DNA from 4 places in the Bradyrhizobium sp. 18BD genome. Region 3 is predicted to be linked to each of the others. Evidence: predicted binding sites of a transcription regulator. Region 3 holds the regulator's gene; each other region holds the start of a gene.
The links. The regulator LexA, encoded in region 3, represses DNA repair genes until DNA is damaged. The targets are predictions, from matches to a motif close to TGTTCNNNNTGTGTTCNG.
Positions count from the first base shown of each region.

Region 1: the regulator LexA is predicted to act here: its motif matches at 1,491-1,508, upstream of RAD16_RS19140 (DUF3072 domain-containing protein).
Region 2: the regulator LexA is predicted to act here: its motif matches at 1,541-1,558, upstream of RAD16_RS14415 (DNA recombination protein RmuC).
Region 4: the regulator LexA is predicted to act here: its motif matches at 1,769-1,786, upstream of RAD16_RS36160 (ATP-dependent Clp protease adaptor ClpS).

Region 1 covers NZ_JAVAYL010000010.1:41,609-45,795, reverse strand. The annotation lists gene RAD16_RS19155 (Do family serine endopeptidase) at 1-177, shown strand, start outside; gene RAD16_RS19150 (hypothetical protein) at 449-811, shown strand; gene RAD16_RS19145 (DUF6496 domain-containing protein) at 824-1,102, opposite strand; gene RAD16_RS19140 (DUF3072 domain-containing protein) at 1,188-1,454, opposite strand; gene RAD16_RS19135 (hypothetical protein) at 1,570-1,791, shown strand; gene RAD16_RS19130 (hypothetical protein) at 1,810-2,019, shown strand; gene RAD16_RS19125 (hypothetical protein) at 2,048-2,248, shown strand; gene RAD16_RS19120 (hypothetical protein) at 2,316-2,561, opposite strand; gene RAD16_RS19115 (hypothetical protein) at 2,657-2,926, opposite strand; gene RAD16_RS19110 (hypothetical protein) at 2,985-3,290, shown strand; gene RAD16_RS19105 (HWE histidine kinase domain-containing protein) at 3,287-4,187, opposite strand, start outside.
Region 2 covers NZ_JAVAYL010000007.1:3,429-7,615, forward strand. The annotation lists gene fmt (methionyl-tRNA formyltransferase) at 1-728, opposite strand, end outside; gene def (peptide deformylase) at 894-1,418, opposite strand; gene RAD16_RS14415 (DNA recombination protein RmuC) at 1,590-2,792, shown strand; gene RAD16_RS14420 (AmpG family muropeptide MFS transporter) at 3,016-4,187, shown strand, end outside.
Region 3 covers NZ_JAVAYL010000030.1:36,106-40,292, reverse strand. The annotation lists gene RAD16_RS37165 (HAD family hydrolase) at 1-207, shown strand, start outside; gene RAD16_RS37160 (hypothetical protein) at 364-558, shown strand; gene RAD16_RS37155 (molybdopterin molybdotransferase MoeA) at 789-2,000, shown strand; gene lexA (transcriptional repressor LexA) at 2,177-2,878, shown strand; gene RAD16_RS37145 (hypothetical protein) at 3,066-3,269, shown strand; gene RAD16_RS37140 (hypothetical protein) at 3,466-3,897, shown strand; gene RAD16_RS37135 (GAF domain-containing protein) at 4,090-4,187, shown strand, end outside.
Region 4 covers NZ_JAVAYL010000028.1:53,715-57,901, reverse strand. The annotation lists gene RAD16_RS36160 (ATP-dependent Clp protease adaptor ClpS) at 10-1,737, opposite strand; gene RAD16_RS36155 (DHA2 family efflux MFS transporter permease subunit) at 1,847-3,463, opposite strand; gene RAD16_RS36150 (HlyD family secretion protein) at 3,411-4,187, opposite strand, start outside.

The sequences.
Region 1 (4,187 bases), on a different contig from region 3:
GCACAGCGCGGCATCCAGACCGGTGACGTCATCCTCAATGTCGGCGGCAAGGCCGTCTCCAACGTCGGCGAAGTCCGTGCGGAGCTGGCGCAGGCCAAATCGTCGGGCAAGAACAGCGTGCTGCTGCAGGTGAAGAACGCGCAGGCGACCCGGTTCGTCGCGGTGCCGCTCGCATAAGTTGCTGCTTTCGACGGCAAACTCAAAAGGCGGCCTGCGGGCCGCCTTTTTCGTGCGCGGTTGGAAGATACCCACAGGCCACCGATAACATTCTCGTTAACGGCAGCGATGATGACGGGTTCGTCCGAAAAAGCCGCGTTCGCTGGTCACACTTTGGAATAACGTGTTGTGCCTTGGCGCCGATGACGACGCCCGGGTAAATCGCAGGAGTGAAACTTCGAACGCCCGGCCGTCTCGTGGAACCTGACGTTCGCATTTGATCGGTGCCGACATGGATCGATTGAAGCTCTCGCTGAGATGTGCGCTGCTCGTGGCGCCAATCGTGCTGACGACCGGGAGCGCCCTGGGGCGCGACGATGGCCGTTACGCGAACTCGCCCTTAAAACCCTGGTTCGACAGTCTGCGCAGCCATCTCGGGCCGTGTTGCTCGGATGCGGATGGCTTTGCCGTCTCCGATCCCGATTGGGAATCGCATGACGGGCATTATCGTGTGCGGCTCGACGGTCAGTGGGTGGACGTGCCCGACGAGGCCGTCATCACCGAGCCGAACCGGGCAGGCCACACCATGGTCTGGCCGGTGAAGACCGCGTTCGGGGTTGCGATTCGCTGCTTCATGCCCGGCAGCATGATCTGACGCCGGCCGGCGTCACCGCTTGCTGGATTTGCGCTTCGACGATTTCCTGGTCGTCTTCTTCTTCGATGCCTTCTTGGAGCTCTTGCGCTTCGACGCCTTCTTCGGGACCTTCTTTCCCTTCTTGCGCGCCTTTGACAGGCCGATCGCGATCGCTTGCTTGCGGCTCTTCACGCGCCCGCCGCGACCACCACGGCCGCTCTTTGCAGTACCCTTCTTGTAGCGTCGCATTTCGCTTTCGACATCGCTGCCGGAGCTGCGCGAGTAACGTCGTTTCTTGGCCTTGCGTGCCATGGATGTTCTCCCTTGGTCGGGGAGAACCACGCGATGCAGGCAAGGTTCCGAAAGCGCGTACGCAGCGTTCCGCTACGCGACGCAGCTAGAACGAGTTCGCGAGTTCGATCTCGGCTTCCAGCACCTGGATGCGCCGCGCAGCCTCGCTGAAGGACAGAGCGCGATCATATTGCGCGGGCTGATAGGCCTCCTCGCTCAGCCGCTTCAGCTTCAGGCCTTGCGCCCGCGTCATCTGTTCGCTGAGGAAAGCCTTGGCGTCACGAAGAGTCTTGGCGTCACGAAAAGTCTTGGCGTCGAGAAAAGCCTTGGCGTCGAGAAAAGCCTTGGCATCGTATTTACCTTGAACCTGCATCTGACCTCTCCGTTCTGAAATCGTGACTTGACTATATGTTCTTATTTTGTTCTAACAAGTCATGGACAACAGAATTAATGAAATTCGACGTAAAATCAGTGCCTTGAGGCTGGAGATGGCCGATATGGAGGCGTCGGTGCGCGACCTCGTCAATCGCGACCGCGACTGCACAGAAAAGGCCCTGGCGCAGATGGGTCTGCGCCGGAAAATCAACCTGCTGATCGGTGAGTGGAAGGCTGCCGGCGGCGGCGACGTCCTGCCGGATGTCCGCGACCGGGTGCGCCTTCGTTCCGTGAAGACATTAGCCAATCCCGTGCGCGCGATCGCGCGCCGCTGAGACATTTGGGAGCGGGCGGTGGAGGACGACCCGGACACGTACCGGATCCTGAGACTGCGCGCCGAGATTCTCGAACTGGGCTCTGCCGTCAGGCAATTGCAGCGCGAAGGCCTCGACGACGCCGCGGCCCAGCTCCTGATCACCCGCAAGCGGGCGCAGCTCGACCATCTCGTGAAGAGCAATTCGGCGGGCGACCGCCTTAACATCCCTGATATCCGACGCAGCTAAAGCGAACGCGACACGCGGGAGCTTGCCAATGTCTGATGCGGACGCGGCTGCCTTGCTGCAGGCGGTGCATGACGAGATCTGCGCCGGACTTCCTCTCTCCGAGACGGCAACGCGCGAGCGCGTCGCGGCAAGACTGCGTGAGATGATGCGGGAGGATCGCTGCTCGCTCGAGGATCTGAGGCAGGCGGGCCGGAACGCGCTGGTCCACGCACCGACCATGTGGCCTTGAAAGAATCTTGTTGAGACACACAGTGAAAGGCCCCGCGCATGCGGGGCCTTTGCGAATTGCGGCGAGCTTATTTGGTGTTGCTCATGCCGCCTTTGTTGTTGGTCATGGTGCCGCCTTGGTCGGAGCCGGGACCGGAGCCGCCCTGGCCGGAGGGATCGGCACCCTTGGAGGACTTGGTGTTGGCGCCCGTGGTCTGCGACGACGTCGTCGAGGATTCATGCTTGGCTTTGTGCGACTTGGCCTGCGCGGCGAACGGGGCGGCGGCGAGGCCGGTTGCCAGCATCACAGCGAGAGCGAGCTTCGTGGTCTTCATGCGCGGGAACTCCCTGAGTTGAATTGACGCAGGCAGCCAACCGCCGTTTGCCGCAGGAGTTCCTGACAAAGCAAGCCGCGCGCTTCACACACGCGTCAAGATTCCTTGTCTTCCGCGATGATGAACACGACACCCGTAAGGGTCGCCCCGATCGCGAACGTCGTCACCAATGTGAGCATGAAGACGAGAACGGCCTGGCGTCCGCCGTGATTAAGCAGGCTGGCGACCGCGGGATTGGAGAGCGTGAGCGCGAGACCGAATGCGAGCCCGAGAGCTGCGCCCATCATCGTATGCGTCACAAGCTTGATGGCTCCGGCGGGAGAGATCAGGCTCGGCGGTTTCTTAGGCGGCTTTGTCGCAAGCATGGAACCGACCCTCGGTTCTGCATGCAAAACGCGCGCGACGCCGATGGGTTCCACCCGCATGAAGGAATTGTCATTTGCCGCTTCATCCAACGTTCATGCCGGGCTTGCGAGGATGGACGCCATCAACACGGGAACCTTGGATATGGGTAAGGTCGTTTTTCTTTACCGTTCGCTGGCGTACCGCAACGCCGCCGCCGACATGCTGCGCAAGGCACGCAAGCTGCCGCGCGGTGCAGAGCGCAGCGCCGCACGCCGCTACGCGAGAGCGCTGCAAGATCTCGCCCGAACGGAAGCCTGGCTCGAAGGGCGGGTCGCGAACGAGCCGCGTCCGGCGCAGCACATGACGACGGCCGCATCCGGTTAACCGGATGCGCGCTGCAGCTCGGCGGAGTTGCCGGCGTCGAATTGACCAGCTGCGGTCGTCGGCATGGTCCTGCGGGTCAACGGCACCTCAAGGCGGCACAACAGGCCCTCGGCACGCCAATCGAATTGTGCCTGTCCGCCGAGCTGGGACTCGACGCTCGCAAGCAAGCTCCGCGTACCGAAGCCGCGCGATTGCGGTGTTCTCACCAGCGGACCGCCGGATTCCTCCCAGGTCAGCCTGAGGTGGTCGTCCTCGACCTGCCAGCTGATCATCAGCCGGCCCGACCGTGTCGAGAGCGCGCCATATTTGGCCGAGTTGGTGAAAAGCTCGTGCAGCGCCAGCGCCAGCGTCTGGGCGGTCGCCGGCACCAGCTGAACCTCGGGACCGGCCAATCTGATCTGGCCCCCGAGCGAATAGGGCGCGAGCTCCTCGTCGATCAACTTCGAAAGCTCGGCGCCCTGCCAGCTCGACAGCGACAGGATCGTGTGCACGCGCGCCAGCGCATTGATGCGCCCCTCGACGGCGTTGACATAGGCCTTGACCTCGTCGGCACGGGTGAGGCGCACGATGGATTGCGCCAGCGCCAGCGCGTTCTTGGCGCGATGATCGACTTCCCGCGCCAGCAGGTTCTGCCGCTCCTCGGCGCGCTTGCGTTCGGTGATGTCGACGGTGACGCCGCTCACGCGCACCACGCGGCCGCTGTTGTCGGCCGTGGCGGCGGCCGTGCCGACGCACCAGCGCACATCGCCGTCGGGCCGCACGATGCGGAACTCGGTCTCATAGGCCCGCGTGCCCTTGTTGAACTCGGCGACCGCCTTGCGGAGCTGATCGACGTCGTCGGGATGCAGCAGGGCCTGGACGTTGGCCGGGTTGACCTCGAAGCTCTCGGGGGTAACG
Region 2 (4,187 bases), on a different contig from region 3:
GCATTCTCAAGCTCGGCCCAGGCGCCTGGAAACGGCGACAGGCCGTGAATGTGGCGCAGCACCTCGCGCGCGGGTTTGCTCCAGTCGATCCGCGCCTCGGCCTTGTCGATCTTGGCAGCATAAGTGACGCCGTCCTCGCTCTGCTTCCTGAGTTGGAGGCCGCCCCGCGCGAGCGCGGCCATCGCGCGCACCATGAGATCGGCACCTAACCGCGAGAGGCGATCGTGCAGGTCGACTGCGGTCATGGTGTCGGTGATCGCGAGACGCTCGGCCATGGCGACGTCGCCGGTGTCGAGACCGACATCCATCTTCATCACCATCACGCCGCTCTCGGCATCGCCGGCCATGATGGCGCGGTTGATAGGGGCCGCACCGCGCCAGCGCGGCAGGAGCGACGCATGCAGATTGTAGCAGCCGAGCTTCGGCGCATCGAGGATCGCCTGCGGCAGGATCATGCCATAGGCGACGACGACGGCGGCATCGGCGTCGAAGGCGCGAAATTCTGCGAGCGCTTCCTCGGTCTTCAGCGTCTTCGGCGTCAGCACGGGCACGCCGAGTTTTCGCGCGGCCTCCTCGACCGGGGTCGGCTGCAATTGCAGCCCCCGCCGCCCGCCCGGCTTCGGCGCGCGGGTGTAGACGGCCACGATCTCGTGGCCGTGCGCGACCAGCTCGAGCAGCGTCGGCACGGAGAAATCGGGCGTGCCCATGAAGATCAGGCGGAGGGGCATGTGACACGACAATCCTCGGAGGCGAGCAAGGTACTCGTCATGGCCGGGCTTGTCCCGGCCATCCACGTTCTTCTTGCTCGCGGCGGCAAAGAACGTGGATGCCCGGCACATTAGCTTGAAGACGCGCTCCGCGCTTTCGGCCGGGCATGACGGCGAAGGACGTGGCTACTCCGCGCGCTTGGCAGCTTTCTCGAACTTCTTCATCACGCGGTCGCGCTTGAGCTTGGACAGATAGTCGACGAACAGCACGCCGTTGAGATGGTCGATCTCGTGCTGGATGCAGGTGGCGTAGAGGCCTTCGGCGTCCTCCTCATGCACCTTGCCGTCGAGATCGGTGAAGCGCACGCGCACCTTCGCGGGACGTTCGACCTCCTCGTAATATTCGGGGATCGACAGGCAGCCTTCCTCGTAGACCGACAGCTCCTCGGACGAGGCGATGATCTCCGGATTGATGAAGACGCGCGGCAGCGGCTTGGTCTCGCCGTTCTCGTCGCGCTTGGCGAGGTCCATGGTGATCAGCCGCAGCGGCTGCGCGATCTGGATCGCCGCCAGCCCGATGCCGGGCGCGTCGTACATGGTCTCGAACATGTCGTCGGCAAGCTTGCGGATCTCCGGCGTGACCTTCTCGATCGGCTTGGAGACCAGACGCAGCTGCTTGTCGGGCAGGATGATGATTGCTCTGAGGGCCATGGCCGCGATTTAAGCCCCATGCCGGATGCGGTCAATGCGCCCAGGAACCCCGTTAACCCTCCGCTAACCATAAAACTTCAGGTTTCGTTAACCATAGAAATTAGGGGGCCGTTAACCGGTCGCGTTCCCTCTTCGTTCGCGCAACCCTGCGAATCGGCTAGAAGGACAGCCATGAACGAGATCATTTTCATGCTGGGCGACTGGCCGGTGCGCACCATCGATGCGCTGATCGGCTTCGGCGCCCTCGTCCTCATCCTGCTGGTAGTGATTGCGGTCGTGATCGCGCGATCCGGGCGGCGCGGCGCGGAACTCGCCATGGCGCACGCGATCCGGGCCGACGAGCTCGAGGAGCGCCTTGCCCAAGTGCTGCACGCCCAGAGCGAGGCCGCCGGCCGAGCCGACGCCATGACCCAGGCGCTGGCGGGACGCCAGGCCGAGATGGCCCGCGCGGTCAACGAGCGGCTGGATTCGGTCACCCATCGCGTCGGCCAGTCCATGGAACACTCGACCCGCAACACCATGGAGAGCCTGCGCGCGCTGCACGAGCGGCTTGGCATCATCGACAGCGCCCACAAGAACCTCACCGACCTCACCACGCAGGTGACGACGCTCCGCGACGTGCTCGCCAACAAGCAGTCGCGCGGCGCCTTCGGCCAGGCGCGGATGGAGGCGATCGTCCAGGACGGACTTCCTAAAGGGTCCTACGAATTCCAGTTCACGCTCTCGACCGGAAAACGGCCCGACTGCGTCGTGTTCCTGCCGGACCAGCGCCCGCTCTGCATCGACGCAAAGTTTCCGCTCGAGGCGATGACCGCGCTGCACGACGCCCGCACCGACGAGGAGCGGCGCGTCGCCACGCAGCGGCTGCGCGGCGACGTGATGAAGCATGTCAGCGACATCGCGGAAAAATATCTCGTCGCCGGCGAGACCCAGGAGATGGCGCTGATGTTCGTGCCGTCGGAATCGGTCTACGCCGAAATCCATGACGGTTTCGACGACGTGATCCAGAAGGCCTATCGCGCCCGCGTCGTGCTGGTGTCGCCCTCGCTCCTGATGCTCGCGATCCAGGTGATGCAGCAGATCATGAAGGACGCGCGCATGCGCGATGCCGCCGACCAGATCCAAACCGAAGTGATCAAGCTCGGCGACGATCTCGGCCGCCTGCGCGACCGCGTGGTCAAACTGCAGAAACATTTTTCCGACGCGAACGAGGACGTCCGCCAGATCCTGATCTCCGCTGACAAGATCGAGAAGCGCGCCGGGCGAATCGAAGAACTCGATTTCAGCAAGACCGACGCAACTGCCGAGGGCCCGCGGCTGGTGGCGGCCGACGCGCCGGAGCTGTTCCCGAGGAAGCTCCAGGCGGGGGAGTGACTTGCTTACCTCTCCCCGCTTGCGGGGAGAGGCCGGATTGCCCCCGGCGACGCGAAGCATCGTCCGGCGCAATCCGGGTGAGGGGGTACAGGTCTCGCGGCCGCCGCATGTGTGGAGAGAGGCCCCTCACCCCGCCCTCTCAGTGCGAGCGAAGCTCGTCGCGGCCCGTAAGAACGGGAGAGGGAGACGAGGCATCACGGCCAGAATCTGCTAACACCTCCCCATGACCGCACCCGACGCGACCTCCTCCGCCGCGACTTCCGCCCCTGCGACCTCATGGCGCGACAGCCTGGCTGTTTACCTGCAGCCGCGGGTGCTGATCGTGTTGTTCCTCGGCTTTTCCTCGGGGCTGCCGCTGGCGCTGTCGGGGTCGACGCTGCTGGTGTGGATGCGGGAGGCCGGGGTCGATCTCAAGACCATCGGGCTGTTTGCGCTGGTCGGCACGCCCTACACGCTGAAGTTCCTGTGGGCGCCGTTGGTGGATGCGCTGCATGTGCCGCTGTTCACCCGCGCGTTCGGGCGGCGGCGCGGCTGGCTGGTGTTCTCGCAATTGCTGCTGATCGTCGCGATCCTGCTGCTGGCGCTGACCGACCCCGCGCGTTCGCCGTTCTATGTCGCGCTCGGCGCGCTGCTGGTGGCGACGACATCGTCGACACAGGACATCGTGGTCGATGCCTTCCGCGTCGAGAGCCTGCCCGAGAGCGAGCAGGCCGCCGGCATGGCGGCTTACGTTGCCGCCTATCGCATCGGCATGCTGGTCTCGACCGCGGGCGCGCTGTTCATCGTCTCGGGTTTCGAGAGCTCCGGCATCACGCGCACGTCGGCATGGATGTGGGGCTATGTGGTGATGGCGTCGATGGTGCTGATCGGAACGATCACGGCGCTGGTCGCGACCGAGCCCGAACAATCCGCGCGCGCCGATGCCGCGACACACGCCGACAGCGCGTTCAGGCGCGTGCTGCACGCGGCGATCGGCGCCTTCTCGGAATTTTTGACGCGCAAGGATGCGCTCGTCGCGCTCGCTTTCGTCGTGCTGTTCAAGTTCACCGACGCCTTCTCCGGCACCATGACCGCGCCGTTCGTGATCGACCTCGGCTTCACCCGCAACGATTATGCGACGATCGTGAAGGGCGTCGGCCTCGCCGCAACGCTGATCGGCGGCTTTGCCGGCGGCTTCGTCGCGCGGCGCTATTCGCTGGCGACCTCGCTCTGGATCGGCGGCGTGGTGCAGGCGCTGGCCAATCTGTCCTTCTCCTGGCTCGCCGTGGTCGGCACCAACCAATGGGCGCTGGCGCTCGCCATCTGCGCCGAGAATTTCACCAGCGCCATCGGCACCGTGATCTTCGTCGCTTATCTCTCGGCGCTGTGCCAGAACCCGCTGCACACGGCGACGCA
Region 3 (4,187 bases):
TACCTCTCGTCCAGCATAGGTCTGCGCAAGCCGGATGCGGAAGCCTTCGACCATGTCATCGCGGCGATGGGCGTGCCGGCAAACCGAATCGTGTTCTTCGATGACCTCGCCGAGAACATCGAGGGCGCCCGTGCCTGCGGTTTGACCGCGGTGCATGTGACCTCGCCCCAGGATGTCGGCAACGCGCTGAGGGCGCTGGGAATCTGACTGGCATTCCGCCATCGCGCCATCCGGTTCCCGGAACTCATTCCGCCGAAAATGAGGAACCAAATTACTTTGTGCATTTTTGTACGGAGTTCGGGGAACGAATGTCCCGTTCAGGACTCATGAGTCCGTTGGGAATTCTACATCGGACCTATCGTCGTGTTGGGCAAAACCTACCTCACCAAGCAGGCCTCCCTGCTGATGAAATTCGCCAGAACCACTTCGGATTCTGACCTCTCCGCAAAGTTGATCAGCAAGGCCGCCGACCTGAAAGCCCAGGCCGACCCGATGCCCGACAAGGATCAGGGGCCGATTGCGCCGGACGTCAGTCCGGGCAAACAGCCGGAGACCTGACCGATGCTGGCCGTGGCTCTCGTCTTTCTCGTCCTCGCCATGGCCACCCTCGTGCCGGTCTGTCTCGCCTTCCGGATCATGCCGCGGCGGACGTGATGCTGCCTCTCATCGCCAAGCGCATGACGCAGGATAAATCATCCCGCGCGGCCACCCGTTTTGCCTCTGTGCCTGCACTCGGCTAGAACTCTCGCCGCCGATTTGCCCGAACGGGCGCAGCTGGAGTTTTCACCGTGGCCCTGATGCCGGTTTCTGACGCGCTCGCCGCGGTGCTTGCCGGCGCAGAGCCGCTGCCCGAAGAATCGGTCGCTCTCGACCAAGCCTTTCACCGCGTGCTCGCCCGCGACGTCGCGGCGCAGCGGACCCAGCCGCCGCAGGCGATGTCGGCGATGGACGGCTATGCGGTACGCGCGGCGGACGCAGCGAAGGTCGATGCCCAGCTCACCGTGATCGGCGAGGTCGCGGCGGGCCGGCCATTCGCCGGAACGGTCGGTGCCGGCCAAGCCGTGCGGATCTTCACCGGCGGCGTCGTGCCTGACGGCGCCGACGCGGTCGTGATCCAGGAGGACACGGTCGCAGACGGCAAGCGCATCACGATCAAGGAAGCCGCGGTGACGGGACGGCACATCCGCCCCGCCGGCGTCGACTTCTCGGAAGGCGACGTGCTGCTGCGCAAGGGAGCCCGGCTCACCGAGCGCGACCTCGCCCTCGCCGCCGGGATGAACCACCCGCTTCTGCCCGTCCGTCGCCGCCCGAAGGTTGCGGTCCTCGCCACCGGCGATGAGCTGGTGATGCCGGGCACGACGCCCGGCCCCGGCCAGATCGTCTATTCCAACGGCTACGCCCTGCACGCGCTCGCCCGCAGCGAGGGCGCCGACACCATCGACCTCGGCGTCGCCGCCGACACGCTTGCCGCCACCACCGCCGGTATCCGCCGCGCCCGCGAGAGCGGCGCCGATATCCTCATCACCACCGGCGGTGCTTCGGTCGGCGACCACGACCTGGTGCAGCAGGCGCTGCGGGACGAAGGCATCTCGATGGCGTTCTGGAAGATCGCGATGCGGCCGGGCAAGCCGATGATGAACGGACAACTCGGGGCGATGCGCGTGATCGGCCTGCCCGGCAATCCCGTGTCATCCTACGTTTGCGGTTTCCTGTTTCTGGTGCCGCTGATTCGCGCGCTGGCAGGCCAGCAGGTGATTCATCATCGCCGCGAACGCGCCGTGCTCGGCCGCGCCGTCGGCGCCAATGACCAGCGCGAGGATTATCTGCGCGCGCGCCTCGATATGCGCGACGACGGCACGCTCGTTGCCAATCCGGTCAACCACCAGGACTCCTCGCTGCTTGCGAATCTCGCTGCGGCACAGGCACTTCTCGTGCGCGCACCATTCGCACCGAAGGCCGAGGCCGGTGCGCCTTGCGAGGTGCTGCGACTGCCCGTCTGACCGCTTCGTTCGCACGCGTTCCGCGAACTTTGTCGCGTTCACGGTAAATTAAGCAGTTGCGGAACATGTATCGAACATATAGTGTCCGTTCATGATTTGTTTCGAGCATGTAGCGGCTTATCGCTGAATTCAGCGTCTCGGAATCGAACGACATCAACCGGGGGATTTTGGTCGAGATGTTAACGCGCAAACAATACGAGCTCCTGCGGTTCATCAGCGAGCGGCTGAAGGAAAGCGGCGTGCCGCCCTCCTTCGATGAGATGAAGGACGCGCTCGACCTGCGCTCGAAGTCGGGCATCCATCGCCTGATCACCGCGCTCGAGGAGCGCGGCTTCATCCGCCGCCTGCCCAACCGCGCCCGCGCCATCGAGGTGATCAAGCTGCCCGAGCTGCAGGCCGCCGCCGGCAACCGCCGCGGCTTCACGCCCAGCGTCATCGAGGGCAATCTCGGCAAGGTGCGCACCACCTCAAGCCCGCCCGCCGACGAGGGCGAGCGTCCCGTCGCCGTGCCGGTGATGGGTCGGATCGCGGCCGGCACGCCGATCGAGGCGTTGCAGACCCGCAGCCACACCATCAGCGTTCCGCCCGACATGCTCGGCTCGGGCGAGCACTACGCGCTCGAAGTGCGCGGCGATTCCATGGTGGAAGCCGGCATCCTCGACGGCGACATGGCGCTGATCCAGCGCAACGAGAGCGCCGACACCGGCGACATCGTGGTGGCCCTGATCGACGACGAAGAGGCAACCCTGAAGCGCTTCCGCCGCCGGGGCGCCTCGATCGCGCTCGAGCCCGCCAACGCCGCCTATGAGGTCCGCATCCTGCCGCCCAACCGGGTCAAGATTCAGGGCAAGCTGATCGGGCTTTACCGGAAGTACTGAACACGTCCGCGCGGCGCCCTCTGGCGACCGCGCCTTAAACGATGGAGCGGATGATTGTCCGCTCCGGCTGGATAGTCTTTCTGGTTTTGCGCAGATTATCCCGCCACCTCTCCAGCGCTAGATCCTCGGCACGCCGCACGAAGCCCGCATCGCTTCGTAAGGCCTTTGACAGACCGAGGAGACAACCATGCGCAAGATCGTCTTGAGCACAATCATGATGGCGCTGATCGCAGAATCCGCGTCGCAAGCCATCGCCGCAGAGCCGCACCATGCCCGCAAGGCAACACCGGCAGCGGCGAGCGAACAATTCCGCAATGCACGCAACGCCGTCGCGCAGCCGTCACAACCGGTCTGGCCATACTCCGGCTGGTCGGCACCTGCAGGCCGCTGACGGATAAGGCCGCTAAATGCACGGGAGCGGACTTTGTTCCTCCAGTATTTGAAAAAGATATTGTGATGGCGGCCCGCGGATCCAAGCCGCAGATTTGCCCACAACCAAGCAGAACCTGATGGGCTTCCACTCTGATAGAGGCCTGCGCCTCCGAAACAGAGGCGCGGGTTGCTATCTTCGAATGAGGAGCAACACGATGTGTGACTACAGCCTGCACGCCGTCGCGACGCGTCCCGCAGAAGTCGGCGAGACGATCGTCACGACAACCTTCCGCGGCACCTCGACGCGCGGCTTCGCTTCCGAAGCGGACATGTCCGTCGCCGTATGTCTGCTGCCGGGAACGGAGCTCGCTTTCGCCGACAACGTCCGTTACGACAATCGCTGGATCTGGACACGCACGATCAATTCGCGCGTCGGCAAGTTCGGCAAGGTCGATCCGCACATTCCCGATCGTCATCACGACGCGATCGAATTTGCCGACGGCAAATACGTGTTGGTGACACAGCTCGTCGAAGGCCAGCGCGCAACCGTGCTGCAACTGCCCGTGACCCAGCCGCTCGGCGAGCGCGAGCAGACGCCGCAAATCGTTGCCGACAGGCCGACGATCACGCGTCTGCCGATCGGCTGATCGGAGCGATCCCCGGCTCGCAGGTCGGGGCCAGAATGGAAATCGCCATCGCCGGCCGTGGCCGGCGACGTGGTGATGCTTGTGTTCCCCTTGCGTCGCACGAAGTTTGCGCGGCCCTGCCTGAATTTTGAACGTCCGCTCCGCCGGTAAATGGCCGATGCTGCCAGTGACTTGAGGCGGCGGACACGTTCGATGAAAACCTTCATTCGCGTCGTTGAACTCTGGGTGCCTGATCGCACGCGCATGCGGCTGGAATTCGGAGGAGGCCTCTACGGCGAGGGGCTGTCCGC
Region 4 (4,187 bases), on a different contig from region 3:
GCGGCTGATTTACCCCGTCGCCATCGCTTGGGCGCCGCCAAGCAATCGCGCATTGAGCCGGCCGCCGGAGAACAGCATGTCGTCGAGCGCCTCGTCGATATCGGCTGACGTCACCGAGTTGCCGCCGTCGCGCGCGAGGCTGGCCTGCGCCAGGCGGCGCATCAACTCCTTGATGAACGCGCAACTCGTGCCCTCGCTGCGTCGGGCTGCCTCGGCGATGACCGCTTCGTCGAGCGGCAATCCTTTGCCGTAGAGCCGGACCAGCTTGTCGCGGCCGGTCTCGTCAGGGAGCGGCACTTCGATCGCCTGATCGATACGGCCGGGGCGACCGGCGAGGGCGCCTTCGAGGTCTTCGGGCCGGTTGGTGGTCAGGACGAACAGGATGTCCGCGTCCTCTTTCAGCCCGTCCATCTCGTTGAGCAGCTTGTTCAGCATGGATTCCTCGCACGGCCCCATGTCGTCGCGGTCGCGGGCGATGAGATCGACATCCTCGATCACCACCATCGACGGCTGGAGCAGCCGTGCCAGGCTCATATAGGCGCCGAGCAGGCCGATCTGCTCGGCGGTGATAATCAGCGTCGTATGCCCGGGCAGATGTGTTGCGAGATAGCGGATCGTATGGGTCTTGCCGGTGCCGGGCGGGCCGTACAGAAGGATGCCCTTGCGGGTGGATTGGCCAAGTCGCCGTAACTGCTCGCGGGTGCCAACGAAGGTCAGCACGTTGCGATCGAGTAGTCGCAGGGTTCGCTCCGGCAAGATCACCTCGTCCCGGGCGATCGGCGGCAATCGATGCACAGTGATGCCGCGCGAGTAGCCGCGATAGTCGGAATCGGCATCAAGCGAGAGGATCTTGCCGCGATAGCTGCGGGCGGCTTGCACGGCCTGTTCCAACTCGCCAAAACATTGCTGGACGAGGATTGCGCCCGCGGTGCCCACAGGCATGATGATTTCAAGACGAATGCCCGGCTCGCGGCTGAATTCGCGATGTGCGCTGAGCAAGACGGCATAACGCAGGCCGTCCTGCTCGCACAGCCACAGGCCGTTATCGAGGCATTTGACGGGGCTCGTCTCGCCGACATCGATGTCGGAATATTGCAGCGGTGCAATCGCCAGCGCATTGCGCCCGTCCCGGAGGAGCCGCGAAATCGACAGTGTTTCGTAGCGCTGTTCCTCGTTCAGCCCGAACAGCCGGATGGCCTTGCCGAATAGCCTGTCAATCGCCGCCTGGACATCCACCCGCATATGTCCAGGAAACTGGCGGATAGTGGTTACGAGCTTGCTCCGCGGGACGTCGGTAAAGTGCCAGCCTAGCACATCGCAAGCGTGTTCGAATTCCTTTTCCGGCTCTGCCGGCGCGCTCACGGTATCCGCTGCGCGAATACAGTCGCTGCATAGCCAGACCGTGCGGTTGCCGACGCGAACATCCGTCTGTCCCTTCGGCTTGCCACAGAGCTCGCAGGGGGGCTTGATCTCTTCGAGCGTGATCTTCAGGGGATGCTGGCCGAGCCAGACATATTGTTTGGCCGATTTGAACAGCGCCTCCGCGACCGATTGAGGGTAGGGACCGCAGGCGACTTTCTCTTCACGCTCGATGAGTGTCATCAGCGCGGCGGCTTCCCGGTCTGTCTTGCCGAAAACCTGACGGAGCAGACCGATGACGAACTCATCTGGCGTCTCGTCATCATTGTAAATCACGAGCTGAGTCGGCTCACGCTCGCCGCGCGCATTACCCGTCATGAAATGAACCCCACTACAACTATAACTAGAACAGAACGAATAGGGAACATAAAAAGAAGCGGCCGTCAAGCGTGACGGCCGCGACAAATTGCAATCGATGGGCGAGCCGCTAATGCGCGCCACCCCCGCCCGCGGCCTTCACCCGTCGCGTCAGCAGCACCGCAATCGCGGCGAGTACCAGAACCACGCCGATCACCGCAAAGGCATCGGAATAGCCCATCACCAGCGCCTGGCGCTTTACCGTCTTGCCGAGCGCGATGATGGCCTGCTCGCGCGCGGCGTGGGGGTCCGGCACGCCGTGAGCCATGAAGTAGTCCGTCATCTGCGCGATGCGGGTGCGGACCTCCTCGCGGCCGAGCGTGACCGACTGGCCGATGATGTTGGAGTGGAATTGCTCGCGCTTGGTGATGATGGTGGCAAGCGTCGCCGTACCGATCGCGCCGCCGAGATTGCGGAACATGTTGCTGATGCCGGAGGCCGCGGCTGCGTCCTGGGGCGCGATGCCGCCTGTCAGCACCGAGGTCAGCGGCGTCAGCACCATGGCCTGGCCGACGGCGCGCACGATGTTCGGGATCCAGAGCTGGTCGCCGGCATAGTCCGGTGACATCGCCGTGTTCATGAAGCAGCTATAGGCGAAGATCAGGAGGCCGGTGATGGCGATGTAGCGTGTGTCAAAGCGCTGCATCAGTTTCGGGATCAGCGGGATCAGCACGAGCTGCGGCAAGCCGGTCCAGGCCAGCACGTTGCCGATCTGCTCGGCATTGTAGCCCTGGGCCTGGCCGAGATAGGCGGGCAGGATGTAGACCGAGCCGAACAATGCGAAGCCGACCATCGTCATCGCGATGGTGCCGAAGCCGAAATTGCGCTGCGTCAGCAGGCGCAGCCGGATCAGCGGCTTCTCGATCGTGAGCTCGATCGTGACGAACAGCGTCAGGCTGACGGCTGCGATGATCGCCAGCTTGACGATGAAGGGCGAGGAGAACCAGTCGTCCTTGTTGCCTTCCTCGAGCACGGCCTGCAGCGCCGACAGTCCGATCGCCATGGTGACGATGCCGGCCCAGTCGCCGTCCTTCAAAAGCCCGAGCTGCATCTTCTGCCGTTCCAGCGTCATGTAGAGCGCCGCCACCATGACGGCGGTCGGGATCACGTTGACGAAGAAGATGGTGCGCCAGCCATAGGTCTCGGTGAGATAGCCGCCGATGGTCGGGCCGATCGCGGGGGCGAAAGTGACGGACAGCGCGAAGATCGCAAGGCCAACAGGTTGCTGCGGCTTCGGCAGCTTGGTCAGCACCAGCGTGAACGCCATCGGGATCAGCACGCCGCCGGCAAAGCCCTGCAGGCCGCGCATCGCGATCATCGACGGCAGGTCATGCGTGAAGGCGCAGGCGACCGAGAACGCCGCGAACAGCGTCGCGCTCGCCAGCATGTAGTGGCGGAACGAGAACACGCGGCTCAGGTAGTCGGTCAGCGGGATCACGATGATCTCGCCGATCAGGTACGACGTCGAGATCCAGGAGCCGTTGTCGGCGCCGGTGCCGATGCCGCCCTCGATGTTGGCGAGCGAGGCGTTGGTGATCTGGATATTCAGGATCGCCATGAACGAGCCGATCATGGCGGCGAGCACGGCAATCCAGGTCGCGGCGCTCGCGCGATTGGGATCGACGGCGACGCTATTAGACGTCGCGGCCGGTGTGGCTTGCGTCGAAAGTGAGAGGCTGTTTGACATGGCACGACCCTCCGGAAACGAGCTTGGCCTTTGCTGCGGCGTCCGCATTGGCGGTCGGCGCGGCCGAACGTGTTGCAATGGTCGGGATCACGGACATGCCGGGCCGCAGCGCGATCGCGGCTCCATGCTTGCCATCGAGCACGATCTTGACGGGGATGCGCTGCACCACCTTGGTGAAATTGCCGGTGGCGTTGTCAGGCGGCAGCAGCGCGAATTCCTGGCCGCTGGCCGGCGCGATGGAATCGACGCGGCCGTGAACAACCTGGCCCGGGAACATGTCGACCTCGATATCGACGGTCTGGCCCGGTGCGACATGGGTGAGCTGCGTCTCCTTGAAATTGGCGACGACATAGGCGCCCTCGGCCGGCACGATCGACATCAGCTGCGTGCCCGCCTGCACGAACTGGCCGACGCGCAGGGAACGGTTGCCGACGACGCCGTCGATCGGCGAGACGATCGTGGTGTAGCCGAGATTGAGCTCCGCCTGCTGCTGGATCGCGGCGGCGCGGGCGGCGGCGGCTTTGGCCTGCACGATCTCGGCCTTGAGCAGATCGACCTGCTTCTGGGCGGAGATGAGGTTGGCGTTGTCACGCGCAATCGTCGCGTCCGCACCGGCGTCGCGGGCCTGCGCCTGCTGCGCATTCTGCACGCTGCCGTAGCCGGTTGCGGCAAGGTCGGTGTAGCGCTTGTTTTCCTGCTTGGCGAAAACCTTCGCGGCATTGTC